Linked DNA regions of Rudanella lutea DSM 19387. The protein of the gene in region 1 interacts with the protein of each later gene in a pairwise test. Links are inferred from orthologs where the notes say so. Each region holds a gene or a part of one and is shown in the gene's direction. Other genes may lie near its edges.

Evidence for each region.
Region 2: the proteins of pepT (region 1) and tpiA interact in binary tests that used the Escherichia coli proteins (3 or more experiments, as listed by UniProt). The link is inferred for Rudanella lutea DSM 19387 from one-to-one orthologs.

The regions. Positions count from the first base shown.
Region 1 is NZ_KB913013.1:4,664,835-4,676,463, reverse strand. The notes cover bases 4,612-7,538. They hold pepT (peptidase T), read left to right. Parts: upstream 4,612-5,404; coding sequence 5,405-6,673; downstream 6,674-7,538. Other genes in these bases: RUDLU_RS0119325 (hypothetical protein), read left to right, coding at 7,046-7,538; RUDLU_RS0119335 (RNA polymerase sigma factor), read right to left, coding at 4,691-5,278; RUDLU_RS0119340 (hypothetical protein), read right to left, coding at 4,612-4,707. Outside these bases: RUDLU_RS0119350 (hypothetical protein), read right to left, coding at 1-836; RUDLU_RS29730 (hypothetical protein), read left to right, coding at 974-1,147; RUDLU_RS0119345 (CHAT domain-containing protein), read left to right, coding at 1,242-4,043; more of RUDLU_RS0119340, read right to left, coding at 4,006-4,611; more of RUDLU_RS0119325, read left to right, coding at 7,539-7,672; RUDLU_RS0119320 (MBL fold metallo-hydrolase), read left to right, coding at 7,803-8,768; RUDLU_RS0119315 (S9 family peptidase), read right to left, coding at 9,004-11,454. UniProt on the Escherichia coli protein: Cleaves the N-terminal amino acid of tripeptides.
Region 2 is NZ_KB913013.1:3,074,217-3,085,780, reverse strand. The notes cover bases 5,786-8,647. They hold tpiA (triose-phosphate isomerase), read left to right. Parts: upstream 5,786-6,765; coding sequence 6,766-7,530; downstream 7,531-8,647. Other genes in these bases: RUDLU_RS0112670 (DUF4097 family beta strand repeat-containing protein), read right to left, coding at 8,161-8,647; RUDLU_RS0112675 (cupin domain-containing protein), read left to right, coding at 7,588-8,085; RUDLU_RS0112685 (aspartyl protease family protein), read right to left, coding at 5,786-6,619. Also shown: ggt (gamma-glutamyltransferase), read left to right, coding at 1-1,187; rocD (ornithine--oxo-acid transaminase), read right to left, coding at 1,522-2,769; RUDLU_RS30020 (C1orf53 family protein), read left to right, coding at 2,888-3,055; RUDLU_RS0112695 (DUF885 family protein), read left to right, coding at 3,086-4,831; rpmB (50S ribosomal protein L28), read left to right, coding at 4,968-5,228; more of RUDLU_RS0112685, read right to left, coding at 5,354-5,785; more of RUDLU_RS0112670, read right to left, coding at 8,648-9,210; RUDLU_RS0112665 (FlxA-like family protein), read right to left, coding at 9,194-9,853; RUDLU_RS0112660 (RNA polymerase sigma factor), read right to left, coding at 9,902-10,486; RUDLU_RS0112655 (hypothetical protein), read right to left, coding at 10,741-11,564. UniProt on the Escherichia coli protein: Involved in the gluconeogenesis. Catalyzes stereospecifically the conversion of dihydroxyacetone phosphate (DHAP) to D-glyceraldehyde-3-phosphate (G3P).

The DNA.
Region 1 (11,629 bases):
CCCACATAAATCGGGGCCTTATCGCTGGTCCAGTCGAGGGTAATCTGGGTCCAGACACCAGTCCGTTTCTGACCGGGGGCATCAATCAACCGTAACGAAAGCATGTGCCCATCTGAAGGGTTGCTTTCGGTCACCACTGTTTTGTGCTGCCCGTCGCTATACCAATAGGTAACCTCAGCACCTACCCACGAGTGCTCGGGCGTAGTGGCCCCGGTTGGAGGCTTCACAAGGGCATAACCTACTTTCTCTCTTGTTTTTTTACGGTGAGGCCGCCAGTAAAATGCTAGAAAGCACGGCTGAGCAGGACTGCCAGCCGATCTGTCGGCACCAGCCGACTCGAGCATAACATGTTTCCGTTTTCGGCCCAGTCCTACTTTCTTTTTCAACCTCGGCGAACGGGTATCGATGGGCTGATTCTTATTCAGAAAAACAAGCTGTCCATTTTGTTCTTCTATCGACAGGTCCCCACCCGATTTGGCTATCAGGTAATGCGCCAGGGCTATAGTCCGAAACTTGGGCGATTTAATGGCGCGCACCCTATTCGGCACAATGTCGGGATTCAGCAAATAACTCACATTGGTTGCACTAATGGTGTCGGGCTCCTGATGGTTAATGGCCAACAACGATTTATAGGGTGCCTGGGCCAGATCGTCGGTAATTGCCTGCTGACTTATCCGAAGTGCCAGGTGGAAGGCTCTTAGACCGAGCACCACTTCTCTTCGATTGGGGTGGTTGAAAAAGGAAGGCGTATCAGTATCGTCGGGCAAGTAACGCTGGAGAAGCTGGTCAACTACTTCGTCCCGATGAATCGATTCATCAGTAGCTCTTTTTGTCATATGGGTGAGAATATAGTGGGCTTGAAAATTGACTGAAAATAAAGTGATTATCAAGGAATAAACGTGAAAATAAAGTGATTTGTAACTGATAATTATATTTTTTATATTTAAGAGTGCCATCAGAGACCTTTGCCTGCATGAAACCCATATGCAAGGTCTTGCTTGTCATGGCATTCGGAATGAGTGCATGCCGTGAGGTGGCTCCTCAACCTCAACCCCAAACCGAGGATCAGGTTCGCATTCGCCCAACCGGGCCAACCCCGGCCGTAAAGCCCGACAGTGTGGGCACACGCCCCCGGTACGAGTATTAAAGCGCGCTTCGCCAAAAAACCGCTACCCCACGTGGGAGTAGCGGTTTTTTTTGGCAATTTGGCAAGGCTTACCCAAACCTACTCCCCGTAACCTATGAAGCACCTTATACTTCTCTTGTTTATATTGAGTATAGAGGTTGTGCGGGCCCAACCCGATTCATCTATCCGCCAGATAGAAGACCTGATCGCGCAAGGGAACAAAGCAGGAAGTACCTTTGACAACACCCGCGCCATTGGTTTCTACCAACAGGCCCTGACCCTTAGTCATAAAGCCAGGTTACCGGCTTACTCCATTCTGCTCTGCGTAGACATCGGCATCCTGAAAAGCCAGTTGGCACAGGTACCCGAAGCCCTTGGCTACCTCCGGCGGGCCAATGGGTATTATTACTCCTTTCGCGACAAATCGGTTCGGCGTCGGTTCATGATCGACTTCGGCCTGGCCGTGGCCCATACCGGCCTTACCCAGTTCGACTCGGCTATGCACTATTATAACCAGTGTGATTATCTCATCAAAACCCACAACGATTCGCTCAAATCCTTCAACTACTACCTCGACCTCTACTACCTGGAGCGGTCATATCTGGCGCAGGAAACCATGAACTTCACCGAGAGCATTGCTCTCAACGAAGAAGCCATCCGGCGCTACAAAGCCCGGCATAAAACCGACGACGGCTCGGGCAATCATTACAACTCACTCGGTAAGTCGTACGTAGCTCTGGGGCAGTTTGCCCGCGCCGACTCGGCCTTTAGGCGTGCAGCTACCCTCTATGCCAACAACCCCTTGTTTGAGGCCATTATTCTCTGCAACCTTACCGACTCGCAGTTGCAGCAGGGCCGGGCGTCGGCGGGGGCACAAACCCTCCGGCGGGCCCAACAAGCCTACCAACGCTACCAACACCAAACCGGCGGAATCGATACCGATGTCGAGCGTCGGCTCCGGCAAAACCGGGCAGGGGTGTATCTGGCCCAGGGTGACCTGACCCGCGCGCAGGCCGCCTTTACCGAATTGCTGACGTTTTGCGCCAAACATTTCCCCATGCCCTCCGGCTTTCGGGCAGATGCGTACCTGAGTATGAGCCGTATGTACGAACAACAGCGCAAACCGGCAGCTGCACGCAACGCCCTCGATGCCGCCGTGCGCGAAGCCTACGGACCACGGGCTACCTCCCCCGAACAGGCCGTATTGCCCCGCTCACTGGTATCGGCCCTGACAGCACGGGCCGATTTTCTGGCCCGTTCCCCGGTTGCATCGCCCACCGAACGTGTGGCCAACGCCCGCGAGGCCCTGACCAGCTACGAGCAGGCCATAAGTCTGGTGGCATCGCTCCGGCGGGGTGCCCTACTCCCCGAATCCAAGGCTTTTCTGGCCGCCAAGGCCGCCCCGCTGTATATACCAGCGCTATCACTCTGCTACGAACTGGCGCAACAATCTGCCCAACCCCAGCTGTACACGCGCCAGGCGTTTTCTCTTTTCGACCGGTTTCAGAACAGCCTACTGGCCGATGCACAGCTTGAGCAGCGGCTCATGCGTCAATACCTGCCCACTCCCATGCAGGCCGAGTGGCGTCGGTTGAGTCAACGCCTGAGTCAGCTTCGGCTCGTGCGCGAAACAGGCAACCGTTCGGTCGAGGCCGAACTGGACCGAACCGAAAAAAGTCTGCTCGAATGGCAACAACGCACCGACCGTACTCACCCACAATACCGGCAGGCCCTGAGCCGGGTAGCGCAATTATCAATGAGCGATTACCAAACGGTGCTGCAACCGGGCGAAGCGTTGCTGTGCTATGCGCCTACGCCCACGGGGTTACTGGTGCTTGCGCTACACAAGCAGGGGGTTTTGTTTCGGCGGTTGCCGGTGAGCCCGGCCATGCTGGATCAGGCCCTAAGCCGATACCGGGCCGAGGTGAGCCGCAACCCCGGCATAGTGGGCAGTTATGACAGCCGCCCGGCACAGGCGGTGTACAGGCTGCTGCTGGCTCCGATTCGGGCGATGCTACCCAACCTTACCGCCCTGACGGTGGTTCCGCCACCCGACTGGCAAATTCCGTTTGAAGCCCTCGAAACCCCGGCCGGACGTTGGCTCATCCAGGACCTGGATGTGGGGTATCAGTTCAACCTGTCGGGGCGGCTTCTCCCACCCGACCCGGTACAAACCCAGCACGAAGCCCTCAGCTTTGCTCCATTTGCCGCTGATACTGGCCGCAGCCCATTTCGGATGCCCACCGGGTTTTTACTCAGGCCACTGCGGGCCTCCGCCGAAGAAGCCACCCTGCCCGATGGCCAAAGCTGGCTTGGTAAAACAGCTTCGAAAAAACGTTTTTTGCAGAATGCGCCACACGCCCGCTTGCTGCTCATAACGACCCACACCTACCCCGGACCGCGCGAAACGGCACTGGTATTTCACCCGGCCGGGACCGATTACCTGCTCTACCCATCCGAACTCCAACACGCCGACCTGCGGGCCGTGGGCCTGGCGGCCCTCTCGGCCTGCGCGACCGAGAAGGGGATTCAGTTACCCGGCGATGGGGTTCACAGCCTGGGGCGAGCTATGGCATGGGCGGGAGCCCAAAGCGTGACGTGCTCGTGGTTTAATGTCAACGATGAAGCGCAGGCCCTGTTAGCCCGCTATTTCTTTCCAAAGTTGAACAACGGGCAGTCGATCCGGCAAAACTGGCGACAGGCCCGACTTGAGTTTCTGGCCTCGCCCGATGCCAATCGGTACAGTGGGCACCCACACTGGTGGGCCGGTGTAGCTCTGTACGGTGGGCATACCCCTTTTGTGCCTGAGTCTTCCCGGCCCCCCATCTGGCTGATGGGGCTATTGGTCGGCACGATAGGGTTGGCCGGCTGGCGAATGTTCAATCGAAAAGGCCGCGCCAAAAAATTTGGGCTCTGATGCGAGTGCGGTCGAGCAGGGTACCGGGGAATCGGGGCTGCTCAATGGCTTCGTACCGGCTCCAGTAGTGACTGGCTTTATCAATAGCTCCCAGTTTCAGGCACGACAGAGACAGGTTCCACCAGATAGCCTCGCGTAGGTAGGGACTGATGGGGGCGCGGGCGGCTGTTTCGTAAAGAGTGACGGCCGCGGCAAAGTTGCCATCGGTATAAAATGCATTGGCGCGAATAAAATCGTTTAAGGCCTGCTGCTCAGCGGGGCGCAGGTCGTCGCGAGGGGCCTGAACGGCCTCGCGGTGCACCCCGGCGTCAAGGTCGGCATTAGCCAGGCTTACCTCACTCACTAGCAGGTACACCCCACCTAACAGCAGCAGTATGGCAGCCATAGCCAACCGCCAGAACACCGCCCGGCCACCCCGCGCCGAAACCACCTCCGGGGCAGACTTCGGTATGGATTCGGCATCGAGTTGAGTCATTACGGACCGCGCCATCCGAATCAGCTCAGCCTCTTGCGCAAATCGCTGCGTTCGTTGCAGGCTTTGCACGGTTTCGCGAAACTCAGGTTCTTTTTCCATACGCATTTCTATGGCCCGGCGGTCAGTGTCGGGCAGTTGATTAGCGAGGTATCGCTCTATCTGTTCAAGTACCTCAGTAGTAAGCTTCATATTTTTTCAGCAGGCTGCCAAGTTCCAGCTTCGCCCGGTAATATCGTTGTTTGGCCGCCTGAGTTGATATGTGCAACAAATCACCAATTTCCTGGTGACTCTTTCCCTCAAAATCGTACCACTGAAACAGCTGCCGGTCGGCCGGCGATAGCTGACCCAGAATTTGTTCGGAAATATCCTGCTGTTCCTGTTCGAGCAAATACGCATCGGGCTGTAACGGCTCCGTTGTGCCCTGGTCAATGTACGCCTGATCGCGGGCCATCCGGCCGAGGATTCGCTCCCGTTCTTTCAAATAAAGATTCCAGCAGATACGGTAGAGATACGTGCCGATAGTCGCTTCGTTGGGTTCGTAGGCTGTATGCCAGACCTTTTTCAGAAAAGTAACAATGGCCTCCTGAAAAACATCATTGGCCAATTCGGGGCCCAATAGTTCATTTTGGCTATCGGCCTTGACAAAGCCTTGCACAAATTTTTTATAACCATACAATTGCCTGACAGCCCACTCCACCCTCGACGGGGTGCGGGAGCGGATGGCATCCACCAGTTCACGGTCATTGGGTTCTTTTGGCATAACTCTCAGAAGGCGCGTTCTGCCAATTAATTAGCCTTACGCCCCAAAAAGTAACAAGAAAAATAGACATACCCCCCAAAAGGCCCCGGGCTCCGTGCCTATCTTTGTTTTTCTCCATTCGATACCATGCAACAGCCCGATACCATTACCGACCGCTTTTTCCGGTACGTGCAGATCGACACGCAATCGGACCCGACCTCCGCGGCCAACCCCAGCACCGAGAAACAAAAGGACCTGAGCCGCCTGCTCGTGCAGGAACTGCATCAGATGGGCATCACCGATGCCGAACTCGACCCGTGGGGCTACGTGTACGCAACGATCCCGGCCAATTCACCCAAACCCAATATCCCCGTCATCTGCTTCTGCTCGCACGTCGACACCTCACCCGATGTGACAGGCGCTAACGTGCGGCCCATAATCCATACCGCCTACGATGGCCGCGACCTCGTATTGCCCGACCGCCGGACCGCAGACGACCCGACCCAGGTCATCCGCCTGGCCGATCACCCCGATCTGGCGGGGCAGCTGGGTAACGACATTATTACGGCAAGTGGCACAACCCTGCTCGGAGCCGACAACAAGGCGGGGGTGGCGGCCATCATGACGGCCGCCCACCGGCTCATGACCACGCCCGAGATCCAGCACGGCACCATTCGGATTCTGTTTACGCCCGACGAAGAAGTGGGCCGGGGTACCGAAAAAGTTGATATAGCGAAGCTGGGAGCCGATTTTGGCTATACCATCGACGGCGAATCGGTGGGGACGCTCGAAGATGAGACGTTCTCGGCCGATGGGGTTCGGATTACGATCCAGGGCGTTTCGACCCATCCCGGTTTTGCGAAGGGCAAACTCGAAAACGCCCTCAAAATAGCCGCCGATTTATTGGCCAGCCTGCCCAAAGACACGCTTTCACCCGAAACCACCGAGGGTAAAGAAGGTTTTATTCACCCCGGCCATCTGGAAGGTAATCAGGACCGGGCTACGCTCGATTTCATCATTCGCGATTTTACGGTGGCGGGTCTGCACGAGAAAGAAGCCTATCTACAGGCCCAGCTCGACGCCGTTCTCAAACACTATCCACATTCAACGGCCGAACTGGTTGTAACGGAGCAGTACCGCAACATGAAAGAGGTGCTCGACAGCCACCCGGCCGTGGTCGACAATGCGCTGGAGGCTATCCGGCGGGCAGGGCTCACCCCGCAGCGCCGGAGCATTCGGGGTGGTACCGATGGGTCGCGGCTGTCGTTTATGGGTTTGCCATGCCCCAATATTTTCGCGGGCGAACACGCCTTTCACTCGCGGCAGGAGTGGGTTTCGGTTCAGGACATGGAAAAAGCCGCCGAGGTGATTGTCAACGTAGCGCAGGTTTGGGAAGAGCGGACGCCGGCCCTGTAAGAGCCCCAAATATGAGGCTACCAAACCTGCAAGGTCTTTAAGACTTTACAGGTTTGGCAAAGGCCCAACCCTGTAACTACTAACCATGAGTCATCCCGAATTTTAGGGTAGTCTAGGCCTCGACCCAACCCAATGCCCCGTTAGGGGCTCAATGTTGGTAGAAAAGTCGTCTCCCACGAGAACCCGAGCCCCGAAGGGGCGTAACTTGATTCGAGTTACGCCCCTTCGGGGCTCGGCTATTTGGATCATTTTCCCGTTAGCTATGGACATTAGGCCCCTAACGGGGCATCCTGGGGAACTTGGGCCTGAACCATCAAGATGTTGAAAATTCGGGATGACTCATGTTTTCGCAACTAATCACCTGCCACCTGCATGTACCACGACCCACTACTTCCTGGTCGCTACTACCACTTGTTTAATCATGCTGTTGGTGACGAAAACCTATTTCGTTACCACGATAATTACATCTATTTTTTGAAGCAATATGCAGCTTATATCCAACCCGTTGCCAGAACGTTTACGTATTGTTTAATGCCAAATCACTTCCACTTTTTGGTTCAGATTGCTGATGAAGCCGAAATTGAACATTGTTTTCAAACTATAAAACCGGAGGAGGCCAAACCCGTTTCGTTCAACCACTCTTCCTTTGTGGTACAGCAATTCAGCAACTTATGTAACAGCTACGCTAAGGCCTATAATAAACGTTTTAATAGACGTGGGTCACTATTTATTGACAAACTAAAACGCAAGGAAGTAGATTCCGATACGTACTTCACCCGGTTAATTGCCTATATCCACACGAATCCTGTACATCATGGGTTTTGTCAGAAGGCAGAATTATGGTCTTACTCATCCCTGACATCTGTGACCAGTTCAAAACCAACCTTACTTGAGCGCAATACTGTGTTAGATTGGTTTGGGGGCGTAGAATCATTCGTTGCTTTTCATCAACAAATACAACCCACTCAAAAAGGCGAAGACTGGGAATTTGGGTATTAGACTATCAAACTTGAAGTCAGCCCAAACCTGCAAGGTCTCAAAGACCTTACAGGTTTAAGACCTCGCTACCTCAATTTAATCAAACTTTGCGAAACGGCATCGGTTGAGTTGGTAACAAATCTCAACCGTTATGGAAATTCAAACCACCGAAACGGTCACCCGAAAGGCTACGCCATACGATGTGACTTACGACGTGTTTGGCATTAAAACACTGTTTGTTAACGTGTTCTTCATCGGCGACCCCGGCCCCGGCAACCCCTGGGTATTGGTCGATGCCGGCTTGCCGGGCTACGCCAATACCATCCGGCAGGAAGCCGAAAAACTCTACGGACCGAGCCCCGACGGCGGCCCCTGCAAACCACAGGCTATTGTGCTGACTCACGGCCACGGCGACCATGTAGGCTCGTTGAAAACTCTGCTCGAAGAATGGGGCGATGTGCCGGTTTACGCGCACCGGCTCGAAATGCCCTTCCTTACCGGTAAGTCGAGCTATCCACCACCCGACCCAGCTATTGGGGGCGGGGGCATGGCGTACCTATCGTGGGTATTTCCGCTCGGGCCCATCGACATCAGCCAACACGTACGCCCGATTCCCGACGATGGGCACATCGACGACCTGCCCGGTTGGCGGGCCATCCACACGCCCGGTCATGCACCGGGACATATTTCGCTGTTCCGTGACAGCGACCGCACCCTGATTGCGGGCGACGCCTTTATCACCACCAACCAGAACGCCCTGACGGCGGTTGCCACGCAGGCTCTGGAAGTACAGGGGCCACCGGCCTATTTTACGATCAACTGGGATGATGCCCGGCAATCCGTCAAGAAACTGGCCGATCTGGTCCCGCTGACGGCAGGCACGGGGCACGGCATCTCGATTCGCGGCCTCGACCTGACGCTGGAGCTGAGCCGATTAGTGGATAATTTTGACCAACGCTCGATTCCGTCACGGGGCCGGTATGTGAAAGAACCCGCCATTACCGACGAAAACGGGATCGTGTCGATGCCAACGCCTACCTCGTACCACGTAGCGCGTGGTCTGGCACTGGGGGCTGTGATTGCGGCCGGGCTATATTTCCTGCTGCGGAGACGGTAAAAATTTGTGCGACAACTAGTTGCTGATGCGAAGTACCTTCGACAGGCGTAACTGAACACGGCTCGTGTCGCACAGGCGGGCCATTTTCCATGCTCTCCGTTCAATAAAAGCCCCAACGGGGTGTAACAACTCAAACGAGCCCTGTTACACACAGTTGGGGCTTTGTACGCGAAAAAGGAAATTCTATTCGGGTAGTCGGCTTTTCGAAAACCGAACAACAGGCATTCAAACTACGCTACAACCGCTCTTCGAACAGTTTCAGAATCCGCTTGTATTCGTCCATCCAGCTGGTCGGCTCCACAAAACCGTGATCTTCCATGGGGTACGAGGCCAGTTCCCAATTTTCTTTTTTCAGCTCAATGAGTCGTTGGGCCAGCCGGACGGCATCCTGATAGTGCACATTCACATCGACCATACCGTGGCAGATGAGCAAGTGGCCCTTCAGCCCATCGGCGAAGTAAATCGGCGACGACCGACGGTACGCCAGCGAATCGGTCTGGGGTTCGTTGAGGATGTTGGCCGTGTAGCCGTGGTTGTAGGCCGCCCAATCGGTTACGGGGCGCAGGGCCGCACCGGCAGCAAACGTGCCGGGCGTTGTGAACATAGCCATCAGGGTGATAAACCCACCGTACGACCCACCGTAAATACCAATCCGGTTGGCCTCAACACCGTGGTTTTTAACGAGCCAGGCAGCTGCATCGACGTGGTCGGTCAGGTCTTTGCCTCCCATGTGCCGATAAATACCCGTACGCCAGTCGCGGCCGTAGCCTGCACTCGCCCGGTAGTCAATATCGAGCACCGTGTACCCCTTATCGACCAGGAGGTTATGAAACATGTACTCCCGGAAATACTGGCTCCACCACTTGTGCGCATTTTGCAGATAACCGGCTCCGTGCACAAACACAACGGCCCGGCCATTGGGTTTTACATCGCCCGATGGCTTGTACAGCCGGGCATAAATAGCCTGCCCATCGCGGGCCGGAATAGTCACCACCTGCGGGTCGCGCCAGGGGTATGCCTTAAACTCGGCCGTGGGCGAATCGGTCAGTTGCACCGGGGTTGCCCCAACCGAGCCAGCTTCCTTCTTTGGTGCGGTCTGTTTTTTACTGTTTGCTATTGATTGTTGCTCTAAACCAGCCAGATACAATTCCCAGGGGCGGTTGGCGTACGAGTGCCGAATGACCATGCTGCGCTCATCGGGCGAGAGGGTTACATCGTTGGCCCCGGTCATGGTGGTCAGTCGCTCACGCGGGCCGCCGGTTACGGCCATCCGGTACAGGTGTTGCTCGCCGGGGTGTACTTCATTGGTGGTCAGGAAGAAAAACTGCTTATCCTTCGAAAGTGTCACCTGCTGCACCTCGAACCGGCCCGAAGTCAGTTGCTTACGCTCGCCCGTGGTCAAGTTTACCGTGTACAGATGCGAATAGCCATCGGCCTCAGACTGGAAATAAAGCGTTTGTCCATCGGCCAGAAAACCGAGCGTACCGGGGTTCGGGCCAAACCCAATGTTGGGGCCACCCACCCAGGCATCGTCGTGTTGGCGATCAATGAGCTTGAGCGTGCGTGTGGCCGGGTCGAGCTGCATAATCCAGCGGTCTTTATTGTCCTGCGCCCGCAGCACCAGCACCGCGTACCGATTGGTAGCCTGTGGCGACCATAGCACGTTTGAGATCGTAACCGAGCGCAGAGCCGCCCGTTTGCTCGTGTCGGGTTTGGCCGATGTGGCCGCCCCACCCGTAAAATTGATCCGGTCGGTAATGCCGGGTACCGTTCGCAATGACACCGCCTGTACCGTGTCGCGGTCAATATCATACACAAACAACTCGTACGAGGCCAGCGGAGCTCCCACTTTGGTCCGGGCGGGCAGGTCTTCGGTAAAGCCCGACTCGGTTACGTAGCTGGGCACCACGGTACTTTTGGCACCCGAAGCCGCTTTGGCGAGCGTAAACGTAACAAACTTACCGTCGGGACTCAGTTGCGGGCTCATAAGCATCCGGCCTTCGGTATAAAACTGTTTGGGCCGCCTTGGCGTATCGCCTTTGTCAATTTTTTCGGATTCATCCCGCTTTTCCTTCCGCTCGCGCAATACATCGAACAGGCCCAGCTGCTCTTTTTTCAACAGGGTTTCCTGGGTATTGGGCTTAACCTCAGCCCGTTTGGTGCCGGGATCAAAGTAGGTAATCTGGCTCAGCTCGCCATTGCTCAGGGTCATGCGAAACAGATTGCCGCCACGCGAAAACACCACCGCCCGCTCGTCGCCCGAAAACTGCGGATTAGCCTCCCGATCCACCGTATTGGTCAACTGCCGGGTCTGGTAGGTACGGCAATCGACCAGAAACAGATCGCCGTTTTTGTCGTAGAGTTTCAGGCTGCGGTCGCGGTTATACACACCGGGGCCCGAGGGCAGGCTCCGGCGCTCGGCGGGGCTTACCTTCTGCGGCTTACGGTCGCCCGCGAGCACTACCTTGTAAAGCGAGTCCCCTTTGGCTTTTTCGGGGTTCCAGTTGAAATAGACGGTTTTGCCATCTTCGGCCCAGAAAACGCCCGAGGGCGAGGTGCCAACCCAATTTTTAGGGTCCTGCATGATTTTCTCGACGGTCAGACGGGACGATGAAGCGGCCGGTTGCGGTTGGGCAAACGCCGGGCATGCCATTACCGCAATGGCTAAGTAGTACAGACGGAGCATTGTTGTTATGAAGAAGCGATAAAAGGCCCAAATTAGGAAGAAAACCCCGAATCCGACACGACAAGTGCCCCCTTGGCCCCACCTGGGTACTGGTACGGGGCCTGGTTTCGGGCTGCATCGCCGGTCCATCCGGACAGGGACGCCCAAAAGCGCGGCAATCGTATTATCTTGGTGC
Region 2 (11,564 bases), 1.6 Mb from region 1 along the record:
CCCACTCATGGCAGGTAGCGGCCCGCCGACTAACCGATAATCAGGCTGTAGTGGGTGAGTTTGCGAATTTTCGACAAACATTTCTGGTCGATGGGAACTCTCCGGCAGAGGGGAGTCTGTTTCGGAACCCGCAACTGGCGGCTACCTACGAGGCTATTGCCACCGGGGGGCGCGATGCATTTTACAAGGGTAAGCTGGCTGATGTCATGGACCGGTATGCCCGGAAACATGGCCTGCCTTTACGCAAGGCCGATTTGGTAGCCCACCAAAGCGAGTGGGTCGAGCCGGTTTCGACCAACTACCGGGGCTTCGATGTGCATGAACTACCGCCCAATGGGCAGGGTATTGCCGTGCTGCAAATGCTGAATATTCTGGAGGGCTTTGATCTGAAAGCCCTGAAACACAATAGTGCCGATTATCTGCACGTGCTGGTTGAAGCTAAAAAGCTGGCGTTCGAAGACCGGGCCCGGTACTACGCCGACCCAGCATTTAGTAAGGTGCCGTTGTCGTGGCTGCTTTCCAAAGAATATGCCGCCGAACGGCGAAAGCTCATCAACATGTCGAAGGCTTCCGAACGACTCGATGCGGGCGACCCGGCCCTGCGTACGGGCGATACCGTGTATCTGACCGTGGCCGACGACGAAGGCAACATGGTGTCGTTGATTCAAAGCAATATGCTCGAATTTGGCAGTGGCATGGTACCTGATGGGCTGGGCTTCGTGTTTCATAACCGGGGCACCAGTTTTTCTATGCTGCCGGGCCATGCCAACGTGTACGCGCCCGGCAAACGGCCGTTTAATACCATCATTCCCGGTTTTTTGACCAAGCAGGGGCAACCGATTTTGAGCTTTGGGGTGATGGGCGGAGCCATGCAACCGCAGGGGCATGTGCAGGTGCTCTGTAACCTCATCGACTTCGGCATGAATGTACAGGAAGCGGGCGATGCGGCCCGTTTCAGTCATAGCGGCAGCAGTGAGCCTATCGGTACGGTCATGACCGACGGAGGTCGGGTGGCACTCGAAAGTGGTATTGACAGTCAGGTTCGGGCCGAACTGCAACGGCGTGGGCATCGGTTAGCCGAAACCGACTTCTTTGGCGGCTATCAGGCCATTCGGTTCGATGCCGTCAACCGGGTGTATTGGGGGGCTACCGAAATGCGCAAAGACGGGCAGGCTGCCGGGTATTAGTCGATGATTAGGGCAGAAGTACCGCCAGGTTTTGTCAGACTATCAGACGAAGTATAAACAGCCGATTGGGCACAAAGCAAAAAAGCACCGGGCATGTTTGCCTGATGCTTTCTCTGGAGCGGGAAATGGGTCTCGAACCCACGGCCTGCAGCTTGGGAAGCTGCCGCTCTACCAACTGAGCTACTCCCGCTTGTGGTTGCAAATCTGCAACCCGTTTTTCAAAATGTCAAGTCCATTCGCGCCAAAGAACAAGCTACAAGTAGACCAGCGGGCTTCTGTTTGTGATGCCCAATCCTGTAATCTCGTAAATCCTGTCGAAAAACGAATCCGCTACTCAAAAAGCTAACACCGTTTTCTCGATAATATCGCAGGCCTCGTGCATCTGCTCTTCGGTAATCACGAGGGGGGGCGCAAACCGGATTTTGTCGCCGTGGGTTGGCTTGCAAAGCAGACCATTGTCGCGCAGGCGCAGGCAAAGCTCCCAGGCGGTTTGGTCGCCGAAGGCTGGCCGTGAGGCAATCACAATCGCGTTGAGCAGGCCTTTACCCCGCACAAGGGTAATCAGATCGGATTTGGCGCGGAGGGCATTCATCCGGTCCCGGAAGATTTGCCCCATCGCTTCGGCGTTTTCGGCCAATTGTTCGTCCTGCACTACCTGAAGCGCTGCCATCGTAACGGCGCAGGCCAACGGGTTGCCCCCGTAGGTGCTGCCGTGCTCACCCGGCTTGAGGGTTAGCATCACCTCGTCGTTGGCCAGTACGGCCGATACGGGCATGGTTCCGCCCGACAGGGCTTTACCCAGCACCAGCAGGTCGGGTTTTACGCCTTCGTGGTCGCAGGCGAGTTGGCGGCCGGTGCGGCCAATGCCGGTCTGTACTTCATCGGCAATGAACAGCACCTTGTAGCGGGTACACAACGCGCGCACCCCACGCAGGTAGCCCTCGTCGGGCACTACCACGCCCGCTTCGCCCTGAATCGGCTCGACCATGAAACCCGCAATGTTCGGGTCGGTTTGAAAAAGGCTTTCCAGAGCAGGCAGGTCATTGTAGGGCACTTGCAGATAGCCGGTGAGCAGAGGGCCAAAATCGTTGGTGCTACTGGCGTCGTTGGAGGAGGAGATAGCCGCAATGGTACGCCCCCAGAAGTTCCCCTCGGCAAACACGACCTTAGCTGCATTTTGCGGAATACCCTTCACTTTGTACGCCCATTTGCGGGTTAGTTTCAGGGCGGTTTCGCCCCCTTCCACGCCCGCGTTCATCATCAGTACCTTGTCGTAGCCAAAATATTCGCAGAGAAACTTCTCGCACACGCCCAGCTGATCGTTATAAAACGCACGAGAAGTGAGTGTGAGCCGACCGGCCTGCTCCATCATGGCGCCAATAATGCGCGGATGGCAGTGCCCCTGGCTAACCGCACTGTAGGCCGACAAAAAATCGTAATACCGATTTCCCTCGACATCCCAGACAAAGACACCCTCACCCCGCGACAGGACCACCGGGAGTGGGTGATAGTTGTGAGCGCCATAACGTTCTTCGCGATCAATGGCCTGCTGGCTGAGTGATGTGGACAGGGTAGTTTCCATGAATTTACGATTAAAATTAAGGCCTTAAAGTGGCTCAATTTTACTTTTTGACAACCATATAGCCTAACAAAGGGTTGCCATCAAAATTACAATCTATTTTAGCAACCCCCAATTTCTAATGTCCACCCGCCAGAAGAAGCGAACAGTTCCGGGCCTCAAGGACGAGGATTACTATTATACGCCCGAGGGTTTTCTGGTTTTTACGGCCGCTTATCACCTTAAGCGGGGTTACTGCTGCAAAAACGGCTGCCGACACTGCCCCTATGGGTTTAAAAAAACAGCCTAATTTTAGGAGTCATTTCTGATTCCTAAACGTATGGCTATTCGTTTGCTTCTTAGTGGGGTGCTGTGTCTTGCCACCCTTCTTCCCAGTTTCGCTCAGGCTGTCTCTTCGCTGTATCGCCAAACGAGCGACATGCACCACCTCATGACGCAGTATGCCGCTGATAAGGGGAGCCTGAGCCGGTTTTACACCGTTGAGAACTCCCCCGAACGCCGGGAGCGGTTTGAGCGGCTCACCACCGATTATCTGCAACAACTCGATCGTGTTGATTTCGATAAAATGCCCGTGGGTAGTCAGGTTGATTACCTACTGTTTCGCCGGAGTCTGCTGGTCGAGCAGGCTGAGCTGGCTAAAGAGGCCGCCGAGGTAGGTCAGATTAAGCCCTGGTTTCCGTTTGCTGAGGGGATCTACGCGCTCGAAAAAGTACGTCGGCGTGGAGCATCGCTCAATAGTGAGCAGGTAGCCGCCGATTTGGCGAAGCTGGCCCGGCAAATCGGCGAAACGCGCGCAACAGTCGAGAAGGCAGGACCCATGTCGGCAGCCCTTGCCCAACGGGCCGAAGGAACCGCTCAGGGGCTTCGCTCGGCTCTGAAAAGTGTGTTTGAGTTCTACAACCAGTACGATCCGCAGTTTACGTGGTGGATACCTGCTCCCTACGAGCGTGCCGATAGCCTGTTGGGAGCTTATGCGCGTTTCTTTGCCCAGAAGGCTAAAGCCGCTACGCCCCCGGCCAACGACGGCAGCGGCATTGTTGGTACGCCCGTTGGTCGCGACGAGATTGTGCGACAGCTGGCCTTTGAGTACATCGCTTACTCGCCCGAAGATCTGATCGAAATTGCGAACCGGGAGTTTGCCTGGTGCGACCGTGAGCTACTCCGGGCGTCGCGCGACATGGGTTTCGGCGACAACTGGAAAGCCGCTCAGGAAAAAGTCAAAAACAGCGCGGTACCAGTTGGGAAACAACCCGAAATGATTCTGCGGCTCTACGATGAGTCCATCGCGTTTCTGAAAAACAAAGACCTCATTACCATTCCGCCCATTGCCGAGGAAACCTGGCGGATGATGATGATGTCGGCCGAGCGGCAACGGTTCAGCCCGTTTTTTCTGGGGGGCGAGACACTGCTGATTTCGTACCCGACGGCCGCTATGAGTCAGGAAGAGAAGCTGATGAGTATGCGCGGCAATAACCCCCATTTTTCGCGCTCGACCGTACACCACGAGCTGATTGCAGGCCATCATTTACAGGGTTTCATGAACAACCGCTACAAAACATACCGGCGCTTCCGCACGCCGTTCTGGACTGAGGGCTGGGCGTTGTATTGGGAGATGATTCTGTGGGACATGAACTTCCCGCAGTCGCCCGAAGACCGTATTGGTATGTTGTTCTGGCGGATGCACCGCTGTGCCCGTATCATTTTCTCGCTCAATTACCATTTGGGCAAGTGGACACCCCAACAGTGCATCGATTTCCTTGTCGATCGGGTAGGGCACGAGCGGGCCAATGCTGAGGGGGAGGTGCGCCGTTCATTTGTGGGAGGCTATGAGCCCCTGTATCAGTTGGCGTACATGACAGGCGGGTTTCAGTTCTACGCCCTCAAGAAAGAGCTGGTCGACAGTGGTAAAATGACCTACAAGCAGTTTCATGATGCGGTGATGCAGGAAAATTCGCTACCGGTCGAAATGCTTCGGGCTATTCTGACCGGGCAACCGCTCAACCGCAGCCATAAAGCGAACTGGAAGTTTTACGGCGACATAAACAGCGGGGACAAAAGACGGTGATTTACGGGTCAACGGCTGCCCGGATGCTGCCTAACGTCCAGCATTCCAACGTCTTTTTCGTTTTATACAGCCTTGAGTTGCAGATTATCAGGAAATTCACCATCTTTGCGCCCTCAAAAGGAAAATAGCAACGGTCATGGCCAGAGTTTGTCAATTAACAGGTAAGCGCACGCGTGTAGGGAACAATGTCTCACACGCCAACAATAAAACGAAGCGTAAATTTTTCCCGAATCTCCAGAAGAAGCGTTTCTACATGGAGTCGACGGGCGAGTGGATTACCATGAAGGTAGCCACCTCTGCTATCAAGACGATCAACAAAAATGGTGTTGAAGCCACCCTGCTGAAGGCTGCCGAGCGCGGTACGCTTTCGGGCCGGATTGTTGTTTCGCCGAAGTAATCAGGTAGTACCAGCCTCCGATTGCTGGTTTTCCTGTTGTAGAAAACGCCAGATGCCCGGCATTGAGCGCCTGCCTGTAAACCTTACAGATGAGCGCCCAGTGCCGAGCATCCGGCGTTTTTAATTTAAATAACGCGCTTCAAGACAAACTGAGCCAGCGCAATGTGCCCTTTTCGGCGCACTACCATCGTTACTTCTTTGCCCTCGCCCCGCTGCAAGAGCTTGTAGATATCGCTGATGCTCATGTTGTGGGCCGCCGTGTTGTTGATTAGCAACAACTCGTCGCCCTCAACCAGTCCGGCCAAGTCGGCCGGTGATCCTTCAATAATCCGACCGATGTAGTAATTCTGAAAGCTCTCGCCCCGCGCTTTGAGCTCCAGGCCGCTCATGTCGTGCTCAAACGTTTCCTTCATAATTCGCCGGATCGGCTTCATCACGATAAACCCATCGCGGTAGTTGAAGGTAATTTTAAATCGTCGGAGGAGTTCGCAGCCCACGTTGCCTACACGCTCGGGTGAGTTGGTCAGTTTAGTGCCAAACGCCACACTGTCGGGAAACGAAGCCAGAATATTGTCGAGCTCATAGCGGCCAAAGCGTACTTTGGGTAACCGGCCCATACTGCCGTTGATCACGCCGTTTAGCCCGCGGCCCAGCTGCGCCCGGATAATGCGGTCGGGGAGGGGCAGGTTTTCGGGGTTGCGCGTACGGTCGAGGAGCAGGGCGTGCCCCGCGCCCGTGTCCAGAATGACCCGCAAGGGTGTCACCCGGTTGCCCTCCACGAGCGTCATGGCATCGGTGTATGGCTTGGTATCCTGAATGGTAATGGGGTATTTCTCGCCATGCCGCTGCCGATAGCGGTATTTATCGGGCCGGGTGAGGGTGATCTCGTGCAGCTGAAAATCGATGGTGACCACAAACGTATTGAACAGGTCGTATCCGAATATGCCGTGAATCGGCACGCCTACGTATTCCGAAAGTTTCAGCACATCTTCATCAAGCACGACAATGTTATGGCGATTGGCCCGTAGGTAGCCAATACTGAGCTGATTGTCGATGGCTACCGAAGCCGTCAGATTGCCACCCTCGCCTGCTCCGGCAAGTTTAACCTTACGCGTAAACCGAAGCTTCTGGTTTCGGATGGCTTTCGGATCGGTTACGATGGTGCTGCTGACGCCCGTATCCAGAATAAAGCGTAGCGTGTCGGAATTATTGATCCGGATCGGGATAATAATCAGGTTGGAGTGAAGCTGAAACGGAATGCGGGCCCAGCTACGGTTTCCCGCCAAAAAAAAGCCAAACCGATCTTTATCGGGTACGTGTTTGTCGGGGGTAGCCTGTACCGAGCTACCGAGACAAAACAGCCAACCCATGACCAGTAAAAGCACTTTCATAACTGTTTGTATTACATGGGAAATTTACTAAAAAATAGCCTATTAATGCAGAATGTTTCGACGAACGGTGTATTTGTGCCAAAACCCGGTGTGCAGTGGGTGAAATCCACTAATTTCGCCCGCGGAATTCAAACATTATCAAGAATATGCGGAAGCGAATAGTTGCTGGTAACTGGAAAATGAATAAGACCTACGAAGAGGCTGTAGCGCTGGTTTCGGAGGTTGTAAACATGGTAAAAGACGAGGTGACCGGGAATACCGAGGTGGTGCTTTGCCCGCCCTTTGTGTACCTGACCACCCTGAAACAATATATCCCGGCCGGGGGGCGTATTTCGCTGGGCGCGCAGAACTGCCACGAAAAAGCCTCAGGTGCTTATACGGGCGAAGTGGCCGCGTCGATGTTGCAGTCGATCGGGGTTGAGTACGTCATTCTGGGGCACAGCGAGCGCCGGGAGTATTTTGGCGAAACTAACGCACAGTTGGCCGCTAAGGTTGATGCAGCCCTGGCCAACGGCCTGAAGCCTATTTTCTGCTGTGGTGAGTCGCTCGATATGCGCGAAAACGGTGATTATATCGGTTTTGTGAAAGCGCAAATCACCGAGAGCCTGTTTCACCTGAGCGCCGAGCAGTTTGCCAACATTGTGATTGCCTACGAGCCGATCTGGGCAATCGGTACGGGCCTGACGGCTTCGTCGCAGCAGGCGCAGGATATGCACCTAGCCTTGCGCCAACACCTGGCGAGTCAGTATGGTGAAGAGGTAGCCCAGAATACCTCTATTCTGTACGGCGGTAGCGCCAACGCTCAAAATGCGGCCGAGTTGTTTTCGCAACCCGATGTAGATGGCGGCCTGATTGGCGGTGCCTCACTGAAGTCGCGCGATTTCACGACGGTGGTAAAGGCGAATAACTAACGTATAAAAGGCCGGCTTGCCGGTTGGTGAATGAGTGCCGTTTGTGGCTCCTTTCTTATGACTGCACACGATTTTGTTCAGGCTTACCACATGCAGCCGCACCCCGAAGGGGGCTACTTTGCGGAGACCTACCGCTCGGCAGAAACCATAGCGCACGAGGCTCTGCCCGCCCGGTTTACGGGGGGGCGGGCGTTCAGTACGGCTATTTACTTTTTGCTGGAGAGGCACCATCGGTCGGCGCTGCACCGGATTCAGGCCGATGAGGTATGGCATTTTTACGCCGGTGGCCCGCTGAACGTGTACGTCATCGACCCGGCCGGGGCTTTGTCGGTGATCCGACTGGGAAACAACCCGGCTGCGGGCGAGGTGTTTCAGGCGGTGGTACCGGCCGGTTGCTGGTTCGGGTCGAAACCGGCCGAGGGCGTTTCTTTCTCGCTTGTAGGTTGTACCGTAGCACCGGGCTTTGACTTTGCCGACTTCGAGATGGCCGAGCGGACCGACTTGCTCCGGCATTATCCGCAACACCGCGAGGTAATCGAATTACTAACCGATTAAGCAAACAAAACGAGCAGCCTCAGGCTGCTCGTTTTGTTTGGAACCGATAGGGCGACAAACCCCGAACGATGCTGACTACCGAAAGGTAACGTCGCCGAATTTTGACACGACCCGTACGCGAGGCCCGGAGCCCCGGCCAATTTTACCGATGTACTGCCGACTTTTGCCCGGTCGGTTTTCGTCGTTAGGCTGGGTGGTCAGCAGGAGGTTCTGACCGTTGGGGTATTTGAACCCGCCGTACGTTACCGATACATCGAAGTCGTAGCCGGTTTCGGCATTGATAGGCAGGGCTACCGACGAATAATTGGCCTGAATATCGACGTTGTCGGCTGATTTGAGCTGTTCGATCTGGAACCCGCCCGAGAAGTCGAGCTTCATTTTGCACGACTCCCGCAGGGTGCCGATCCGGGCACCTGAGTAGCTGATGTTCGCGTCGATCTTGCCTACTTCACCAATTTTCAGCTTGCCAAACTTGTTGTTCAGAACCAGCACATTCGCTTTGTCGAGTTCGAGGTTCGAGTACGCAATGGCGAGTTTGCCCGCGTCCATGTTGCGGATGTCGGCATTGCCGAAAGCCACATCGATGTCGTTTTGCCGTCCGCTGAGTTGCTGGGCCGTAAAGTTGCCGTAGCGGGTGTAGATGTTCAGCGGAGCCTGGAACGTAGCCACGTGGGTGTTACCAAACTTATTACGGACCGTAAGCGCGTTGTTGCGGGGCATCTGCACGGTGTAATCAATCCGGACATAGTTCTTTTCGCCATTGCCATTTCCCCAGTTTGTCCAGCTGCCCGACTGTTTCTGCAACTCCGTTTTGAGGGTAATCTGGTCGCCGTCGCGCTTGTCGGTGATTTCTACTGAGTTCAGGAAATCCTGCGCGCGGCTGTCGGTGCTAGCGTTGGCCGTAATCACGATCTGGACCCGAATCTCGTTTTTATCCCACAGATCCACGTTGACTTGCCCGAACTGATTGTCGATCAGAAGCTTGTCTTTCTGGTCCACATCGAACATCTTGATGACGGTTCTCTTTTTCTCAATGGCCCCCTGACCGTCTTCGATTGGGGTGTTGGCTGCTGCCAACGAGAGCGGCAGCAACAACAGGTACGCTACTTTATATAAGGTTTTCATTTGTCTTGTTGTTTTGTCCTTTCATGCGCTGAATTACACGCAGCTGTTCATTCAGGAGGTCAATCTGTAATTGTAAATTCTGAATCATGGCCTGCACCAGCACTTCCTGGTTCGGGGTAGCCGGGAGGTCGGCCTTCAGATTCTGGTAATTGCGCTCCAGGCGGCTCAAATCGCTGGCAAAGGCCTCATAGAGCGACGGGTTACTGGCTGTCATTGACTTCAGCTCCTCACGCTTGGCGTCGACTAAGCGGGTGTACTGCACAAACTCTTTGGCATATGTCGGGCTCACGGCTACCACCTCGGGTTGTTCGGCCACGCCGTAGCGGTAGTTGAGGAGCCAAAAGCTACCTACCAGCAACAGCACGGCTACCGAGGCCGCCATCCAGCGGTTGAAGCCCAACGTATTTTGCCAGCCCCCCCGGTACACAGACCCAAACGGGCGCTTGTTGTGGGGTGTTTGTACGGGTTCGGTCATGAGGTCGGCCAGAAGCCCCGCTTTGGCCGGTCCTGCATGGTCCTGATTCGCCGACGAGTCCGGGATTGTGATGCCCGACTCGATGCGTGCCCACAAATCGAGGGAAGGCTCGTCGGCGTCAAAATCTTCGCGGTTATCGCGGATAAATCGTTCAAGGTTATTTTTCATAGGTCAAATTCTCCAGTTGTAGTGGTTCACCATGTGTCAACATTTTTGTTAGTCTTGCTCATTGGTGGCCAATACAGTCAACAATCGTTTCCGCCCCCGCATAAACTGTGTTCGGGATGTAGTTTCGCTGATGTTCAGAATCTGACCAATCTCTTCGTGGTCATACCCTTCAAACAGATACAGCGACAATACGACCCGGTACCCTTCCGACAGTTGTTGCATCGCCTTGCGTACCCGCTCCACATCGAAATTGATCTCGGTTTCGTCGTACGGCTCCGGCGACGCCCAGTCGAGCGACTCGGCCGACTCGTCGGTGCCGGTACGGGTGGTATCGAGTTCGACAAATTCAACCCGCCTGCTCCGGAGGTGGTTGATGGCCCGGTTTACCACAATCTGCTTCAGCCAGGCGCCAAATGTACTCTGCCCCCGGAAGGAGTGAATGTGGTTGAAAGCATCCAGAAACGCTTCCTGCAACGAATCCTCAGCCTCGGCCGCATGGTTCAGGATTCGCAGACTGACGTTGTACATCGCCTTCGCGTATTGGCGATACAAGTCATACTGGGCCTTGCGCTCGCCAAGCTTGCAGCGTTCAACAAGGTCAACGGTTCGGTCTATGTACAGTTTCGTTTCCAAGCAATCGTTCCGGAGCGGTTGAGGGTCGAACCGCCGAAGCGGGGCGAATTCAAAATAAAGACAACCTAAATACGTTGGTGTTGCACGTGCGCGCAAAAAAATGTGTACTGAGCTTAGAAGATGTACTTACCAAAACGCCATGTATCAGTCAATTACCCCTGCCTGGCGGGTGTTTTGGGAATACGACGGTAGGGACGGTTTCGGATGTTATGGGCGTTGATTTGGAGAGTATATAGAAACCCGGCAGTCAATATCTACCAGCAGGTTTCGGTAAGCCGTCGTTTCCAGTCGTTCAGGTCGTTGTGGTTCAATGATTGCCAATATTCCACTACCGAACCCCTGAAATAACCGACGTTGCCCTGACGCAAACGATCGCGTTTGTTTGTGATTTCGTCGGAGGCTACGTAATCAAACACTTTTTGAACGGCGGCTGCATAGTTGCTGGGCGTACAGCGAAAAACATACGTAGCCCGTTTGTCCTCGACACTTTCCCACAAAATATACACGTAGCGATGGCCGTGGATGGGAAACAGAAAGGCATCTTCGGTCGTAACGGTATCGTTGCTTTCATTACGACGGTGCTCCCGTACGGGTACGATTCGGTAGTTTGACGAGTAGGCCCCGCACAGATGTTTCAGGTAGAGTGAGCGGCTTTCAGGTGCATACGCCCGAATCAGGCGCTCGTTGCTCCAACGACCCAAAAGCGTTCGGGCAAAGTAGTCGGGGTTTTTGATGTCGGCACTGGTCAATGCCTGCTCAATCTCAAGCCGGTCGAAGACTTGGTCGAGAACTTCGGCATTTTTAACCTCAAGGACTTTTTGCGTTTTTGGGTCGACGCGTAATTCCAGACTGGTGTTCCTGAAAACTGATAAATATGGTTTAAGCTGATTGAAAGACTTTTGAGAACGGGGGAGGGATATGGTGTATTGATGAGTTTTAAAAAAGCCGGTATCAAATGTAATTTGACTCCATGGTATTGATAACGCAATTTCTGGAACAGGATATGTCGTATCAGAAATACTTGGCGAATAGGATTGATTTGTCCTTTTACTTTCCTGCTTTTTTACCCATTTTTCAA